Regions from separate parts of the Shewanella seohaensis genome, predicted to be linked through region 2. Evidence: predicted binding sites of a transcription regulator. Region 2 holds the regulator's gene; the other holds the start of a gene.
The links. Region 2 encodes sigma-54, which starts transcription at its own class of promoters, with help from an activator protein. Its sites were predicted from a motif close to GTTGGCACGNNNNTNGNNT; they were not measured.
Positions count from the first base shown of each region.

Region 1 (3,211 bases), on a different contig from region 2:
TCGTGGCCTTGGGGGTATGGAGCTTGAAACAGCAGGGCTGGTGGCTTATGTGCAACAACTGCTTAGACAAAGCACCAGTCTTATTTCCCTTGATGCGCATTCTGGTTTTGGTTTGACGGATCATATCTGGTTTCCCTATGCCCACACGCGCGCATCCTTTGAAAATGCCCACTTCATTTATCACTTAAAGCAGTTATTTGAAGCGAGCTATCCCCATCATGGCCATTATCGGCTTGCGCCCCAGAGCCAGTTTTATCGCACCCATGGTGATATTTGGGATTACTTGTACCGCCAGCATCATACCCAGGATCCTCAAGCCAATATTCCATTCTTACCTTTGACCTTAGAGATGGGCTCATGGGCATGGATTAAGAAAAATCCAAGGCAAATATTCAATTTTGCGGGCTTTTTTAATCCGCAAAAAACACACAGGCACCACAGGATTTTACGCCGGCACACAGTATTGATGCAGTTCTTGATGGAGGCGGCGTACGCACGGGAGTTAGAAGGACTGACGCCCGAACATCTCACACAACTGGCGCAGAGTGCGCAGCAGTTTTGGTATCGGGAGCGTTTTTGATGACAACGTGGGTATTACTCAGGGGCTTAATGCGCGATCAACGCCATTGGAATGGCTTTGATCAGAGATTAAGGCAAAGGGGCTGCACCGTTTTTACCCCTGACTTGCCCGGCAATGGGATCCTCACTCACCAAGCCAGCCCTTTAACTATCGCCGAATATGCCAGCTCGGTGTGGCAACAATTGGATGTGCAATTAGCGGGACAAGTTTTTTATCTGCTTGGCTTATCTATGGGCGGTATGCTCGCCATGGAAATGGCTAAGCAGCGCCCCGAGCAGATAAAACACGTTTTTGTGCTAAATAGTAGCGCGGCTAACTTATCACCTTGGTATCAGCGATTTAATGGATTAAATGTCCTGAGTGCTTGGCTCAAACGTTGCCGCGGTCGACAGCTTAATCCTATCGAATCGACGATTGTGCGCTTAACCAGCTATCGCCATCGGCGCGATATAGCCTTGATTGCTCGTTGGAGCCACTATCGCCACGAGTCGACACCGCATTTTAGTAATGCGTGTCGTCAGTTGTGGGCGGCGTTTCGTTATCGCTGCCCAGCATCTTTGCCTGTTCCAGTCAGTATTTTATCGGGTGATCGTGATGCCTTAGTGAATATTCAAACAAGCAGGGCATTAGCACAACATTTTAACGTCGACTTAGTTGTCTTGGCCTATTGTGGTCATGACATCACCATAGATGCGCCAGCCAAACTGGCGCATTATCTATTTGAAATGATAAGTCTAGAACGAGGGGAGGTGAGTGAGCCGTTTGCTGATTACACTGATTTACTCGATGAAGAAAGGGACTATCACGAAGCAAGATTAGTGCAATCACTGACTAACTATACATCAGCACTACCCACTGACGCAGAGTAGTGCTGAGTGATCTGCCTTAGGCTTTAGCAACTATGATTACTAGGCTTTCGCTACTATGGTTATTACGCTTTCGCTACTATCGTTTGCCCAATCGGCGTCAGGCTTAATAGCGCCAGCTTGATATGTTGGATCCCAAAGGGGATACCAATAATTGTCACAAAGCAGGCGAGGGCATGGGCCAAATGGCCTATGGCCAACCAAATCCCAAACAGCAAGAACCAAATAATATTGCCCACCATACCAAAGGCGCCTGTGCCTAAATCTTCACGTCCGGTTAAATGGCGACGATTCATTTGCTCTTGTCCAAAGGGCCAGAAGGTCAACTCGCCAATGACAAAGCAGGCTCGGCCGAAGGGAATACCGATAATACTGATAAAACACAAAATCCCCGCGAGCCACCAGGCGAGTCCCATCACAAATCCACCAAGGACAAACCAAGCAATATTGAAAATTAACCGTAAAAGTGACATTGAATACTCCTTAACTCATTTTAAATCTGTGTTGGCATTACCTTGTCCAACACACAGAATCATTAATTGATACTTAAATGGAGTAAGCGAGAATTGTGCCAAAATATTTTTCCTTATTTATCAGTGAAATATTTATCTTTGTGACGGTATGACGTTGTAAAAAATGCTAGATTTTCGCGAAAATGCTTAATTATTACGGACGATGTAGGCAAGCTCGCGGTACACTAACGCCCTTGTTTCCTTCGAGTGTATCCATGTTAGCCAAAAGCCTGCTGACTCAGCGTCTGCTCTCTGACAGTCCTGTAGAGTCTTTTTCCTTTGCCGGACGCAAGATATTTCTCAAACGAGACGATTTATTGCATCCTGCATTTAGTGGCAATAAAGCGCGTAAGTTTGCCTATTTTCTAGACCATGATTTTGCTGGCGTGACTAAGCTGATTGGTTATGGCTCCGCGCAGGCTAACTCGTTGTATTCACTGTCGGCGCTCGCCAAGCTGAAGGGCTGGCAGTGCGATTTTTATGTGGATCATATTGCCAGCCATATCCGCACCTTGCCGACGGGTAATTATGCCGCTGCCATCGCCAATGGTACGCGTGTCATTGATTTATCAAGCCTGATTACAACCAATCCTTCCCTCCACCGTGAGCCTAATTGGACTTGTCAGGATTATATTGAGCAGCAAGTCTTGCCGGCTGAACCTAACGCTTTGTTTATTCAAGAAGGTGGGCGCTGCCAGTATGCGCAATATGGTGTTAGTCAGTTAGGTGCTGAAATAGCTGCTTGGGCCGAGTCACGGCACATTTCCGATCTCAAGGTTTTTTTACCTGCAGGTACAGGAACCACGGCACTCTTTTTAAATCAGTATTTTGTGCGTCAGCAATTGAATATTCGAGTACTTACCTGCGCCGTTGTCGGCGGCGATGAGTATTTAATGCAGCAGTTTTATGAGTTAAATCCCAACTCTGCAGAACATCCACAGATTTTGAATGTGGGGAAGAAATACCATTTTGGGAAACTCTATCCTGAGTTTTATGCCATGTGGCAACGACTCAGTGCCAGCGGTATGCAATTTGAATTACTCTACGATCCCTTAGGCTTTATTGTGTTAGAGGATTATTTACGGCGCGAGCAACATGCCTCCATCCTCTATATTCATCAGGGGGGATTATTAGGAAATCAAACCATGTTGCCAAGATATAGACGAAAATACGGTGAGGGCGATGCAGGATAGCGTTTAGCCAACTAACTTATTGCGCTTTAATATTTTGTGGGTGCGTGTGGCTATCTTTTC
Region 1 covers NZ_JAKILE010000002.1:293,337-296,547, forward strand. Annotated here, with positions in the region: gene L2713_RS03490 (M14 family metallopeptidase) at 1-580, shown strand, start outside; gene L2713_RS03495 (alpha/beta fold hydrolase) at 580-1,449, shown strand; gene L2713_RS03500 (YccF domain-containing protein) at 1,512-1,919, opposite strand; gene L2713_RS03505 (1-aminocyclopropane-1-carboxylate deaminase/D-cysteine desulfhydrase) at 2,204-3,151, shown strand; gene L2713_RS03510 (hypothetical protein) at 3,155-3,211, opposite strand, start outside.
Region 1: the regulator sigma-54 is predicted to act here: its motif matches at 2,004-2,022, upstream of L2713_RS03500 (YccF domain-containing protein).

Region 2 (3,211 bases):
GATCATTTTCTTCGGTCCGGTTGAAGTCACCCAAGGCTCGATTAAAATCCATGCAGATCAACTACGTGCATTTTCTGCCGAAGGGGAAAACAGCAAGATTTTAGTGGCAACCGGTAATCCTGCGACTTATAGCCAGATCCTCGACGATGGACGCCCAGCTTCGGCGAGCGCGAAAGAAATTCGCTACGAAATGGCGACCCGCACCCTAACTTTGACGGGCTCAGCGAGCCTAGATCAAGCGGGTAGCCAAGTGACGGGTAACCTCATCCGTTACGATATTATTCAGCAAAAATTGATCGCTGAGAGTACGGGTAGCGGTGATGATCGCGTGATTACCATTATTCAACCTGACAACTATCAGGAAGAGCTCAAGAACCAGCCCGCGGACAAACCTGTGAAAAAACAGGACTCTAAATGACCCAAATCACCTTAAAAGCACAGAATCTCGCTAAGAGTTATAAGAGTCGTCAGGTTGTGAAAGATGTCAGCCTGACGGTGAAAACGGGTCAAGTCGTCGGCCTACTCGGCCCAAACGGCGCGGGTAAAACCACCACCTTCTATATGGTCGTGGGCTTAGTCAAAAGCGATAAAGGCCATATCTTTATCGACGATGATGATTTAACCGCCGATCCCATGCACCTGCGCGCCCGCAAAGGTATTGGTTACCTGCCACAGGAAGCCAGTATCTTTCGCAAGCTGAGCGTGCACGACAATATCATGGCGGTACTGCAAACCCGTAAAGAGCTCAATCGCGATCAACGCGAAGAAGAGCTGGAACATCTGCTCGAAGAGTTCCATATCACCCATATTCGCGATAGCCAAGGCATGTCGTTATCGGGCGGTGAACGTCGCCGTGTCGAAATTGCCCGCGCTTTAGCGGCCAATCCTAAGTTTATTCTGCTCGATGAACCCTTCGCCGGTGTCGACCCGATTTCGGTTATCGATATCAAGAAAATCATCGAACAACTCAAGAGCCGAGGCCTTGGGGTACTGATCACAGACCACAATGTGCGCGAGACCTTAGACGTCTGTGAACATGCCTACATTGTTAGTCACGGAAACCTGATTGCCGAAGGAACTCCCGCAGAGATCTTAGACAATCAGCAAGTTAGGGCTGTGTACTTAGGTGAACAATTCAGGCTATAGTTACTTAAACAGAGCCAATTAGCCTTGGATTTTGGCTTAGTAAGCGCCATCAATATGATAACAAGCGGCCTAAATTCAAAATAATAACGTAGGGATCAGCGGTAACATGAAAGCGTCACTCCAGCTCAAACTGGGTCAACAGTTAACCATGACGCCACAACTTCAACAGGCCATTCGTCTGTTGCAATTGTCGTCATTGGAACTGCAGCAAGAGATCCAGCAAGCCTTAGACTCTAATCCTCTTCTCGAGCTGGAAGAGGAGCAATTCGACGCGCCTACCGAACGTAAGCAAGATATCGCCGATACCGACTTTAGCGAAACGACGGCCCAACCACAGGAACAAGACAATTCCACCGTGGACATTGCCGAGTCGTTGACCAAAGAATCTCTGCCCGAAGAACTGCCCATGGACACCACTTGGGATGAAGTCTTTACCGCCTCGCCAAACTCAGGTTCTGGTGCCAGCCGTGAAGATGACATGCCCTTCCAAGGGGAAACCAGTGAAGGCCTGTACGAACATTTAGAATGGCAGAAAAACCTCACGCCCTTCTCTGAAACCGACTTAGCCATCGCCACCGCGATTATTGATGCCATCGACGATCAAGGTTATCTCACTCAAAGTACTGAAGATATCCTCGAGGCCATGGGCAATCCAGAGATTGAACTGGATGAAGTCGAAGCCGTACTCAAGCGTATTCAACACTTCGATCCCGTTGGTGTCGCCGCAAGGGATTTAAGCGAATGTCTGCTTATCCAACTCTCCCATTTTTCGCCGGATACCCCACACCTCGAAAACGCCCGCATGTTGATCAAAGATCATTTAGATCTGATCGCTGCCCGCGACTTTAGGTTGTTGATGCGTAAGACCAAACTTAAAGAGGACGAGTTAAGGGACAGCATAGCGCTGATCCAAACCTTAAACCCTCGCCCCGGTTTGCTCATCACCCCTGTTGATGAAGAATATGTCATCCCCGATGTATCGGTGTCGAAGAAAAACGGTCGCTGGGTGGTCGAGTTAAATCCAGACTGCATGCCAAAAATCAATGTTAATCAGCAATATGCAGCCATGGCACGCAGCACCAAAAGCCAAGCCGATAGCCAATTTATCCGCGGGCATCTGCAAGAAGCCAAGTGGTTTATCAAAAGCCTTGAAAGCCGTAACGAAACACTGCTCAAAGTGGCAAACTGCATAGTGCAATATCAACAGGGCTTCTTCGAATACGGTGAAGAAGCCATGAAACCTATGGTCCTGAACGATATCGCCGAGGCGGTAGAAATGCATGAGTCCACCATTTCACGGGTGACCACACAAAAATACATGCATACCCCAAAGGGACTTTTTGAACTAAAATATTTCTTCTCAAGCCACGTCGGGACTGATGATGGCGGTGAGTGCTCATCCACGGCAATCAGAGCCTTCATTAAGAAACTGGTTGCAGCGGAAAACCAGAAAAAACCATTAAGCGACAGCAAGATGGCACAGCTTCTGGCAGAACAGGGAATTAACGTTGCGCGCAGAACCATTGCGAAGTACCGAGAAGCGATGCTTATTCCCCCTTCCAATCAGCGTAAAAGTTTATAGCCTAAAGTGGAAATCGGAGGACGTTTATATGCAAATAAACCTGAGTGGACACCATATCGAGATTACTGAATCGTTACGGGCTTATGTTGAGGAAAAGTTTTCAAAACTTGAACGTCATTTCGAACAGATCAATAATGTGCACGTTGTGCTCAATGTTGAGAAAATGCAACAAATTGCCGAAGCGAGAATCAACCTCACCGGTGGTGAAGTCTTCGCGACTTCAGAGCATGCAGATATGTATGCTGCCATAGACGTCCTGATAGACAAGCTTGATCGTCAGGTTATTAAACACAAAGAGAAGTTAACAAAACACTAGCAATGGAACTTCGTACCATACTGCGGCCGGAATGCACGACCTGCGCCACTCCGGGCAGTAAGAAAAAGGTACTGGAACTTATCAGCGACTTAGCCGCTGCCCAGTACCCCACCCTCTCATCTCAAGAGATCTTCGAAAGCCTAGTGGCGCGCGAAAAGATGGGGAGC
Region 2 covers NZ_JAKILE010000001.1:464,965-468,175, forward strand. Annotated here, with positions in the region: gene lptA (lipopolysaccharide transport periplasmic protein LptA) at 1-418, shown strand, start outside; gene lptB (LPS export ABC transporter ATP-binding protein) at 415-1,146, shown strand; gene L2713_RS02040 (RNA polymerase factor sigma-54) at 1,253-2,728, shown strand; gene hpf (ribosome hibernation promoting factor) at 2,757-3,044, shown strand; gene ptsN (PTS IIA-like nitrogen regulatory protein PtsN) at 3,047-3,211, shown strand, end outside.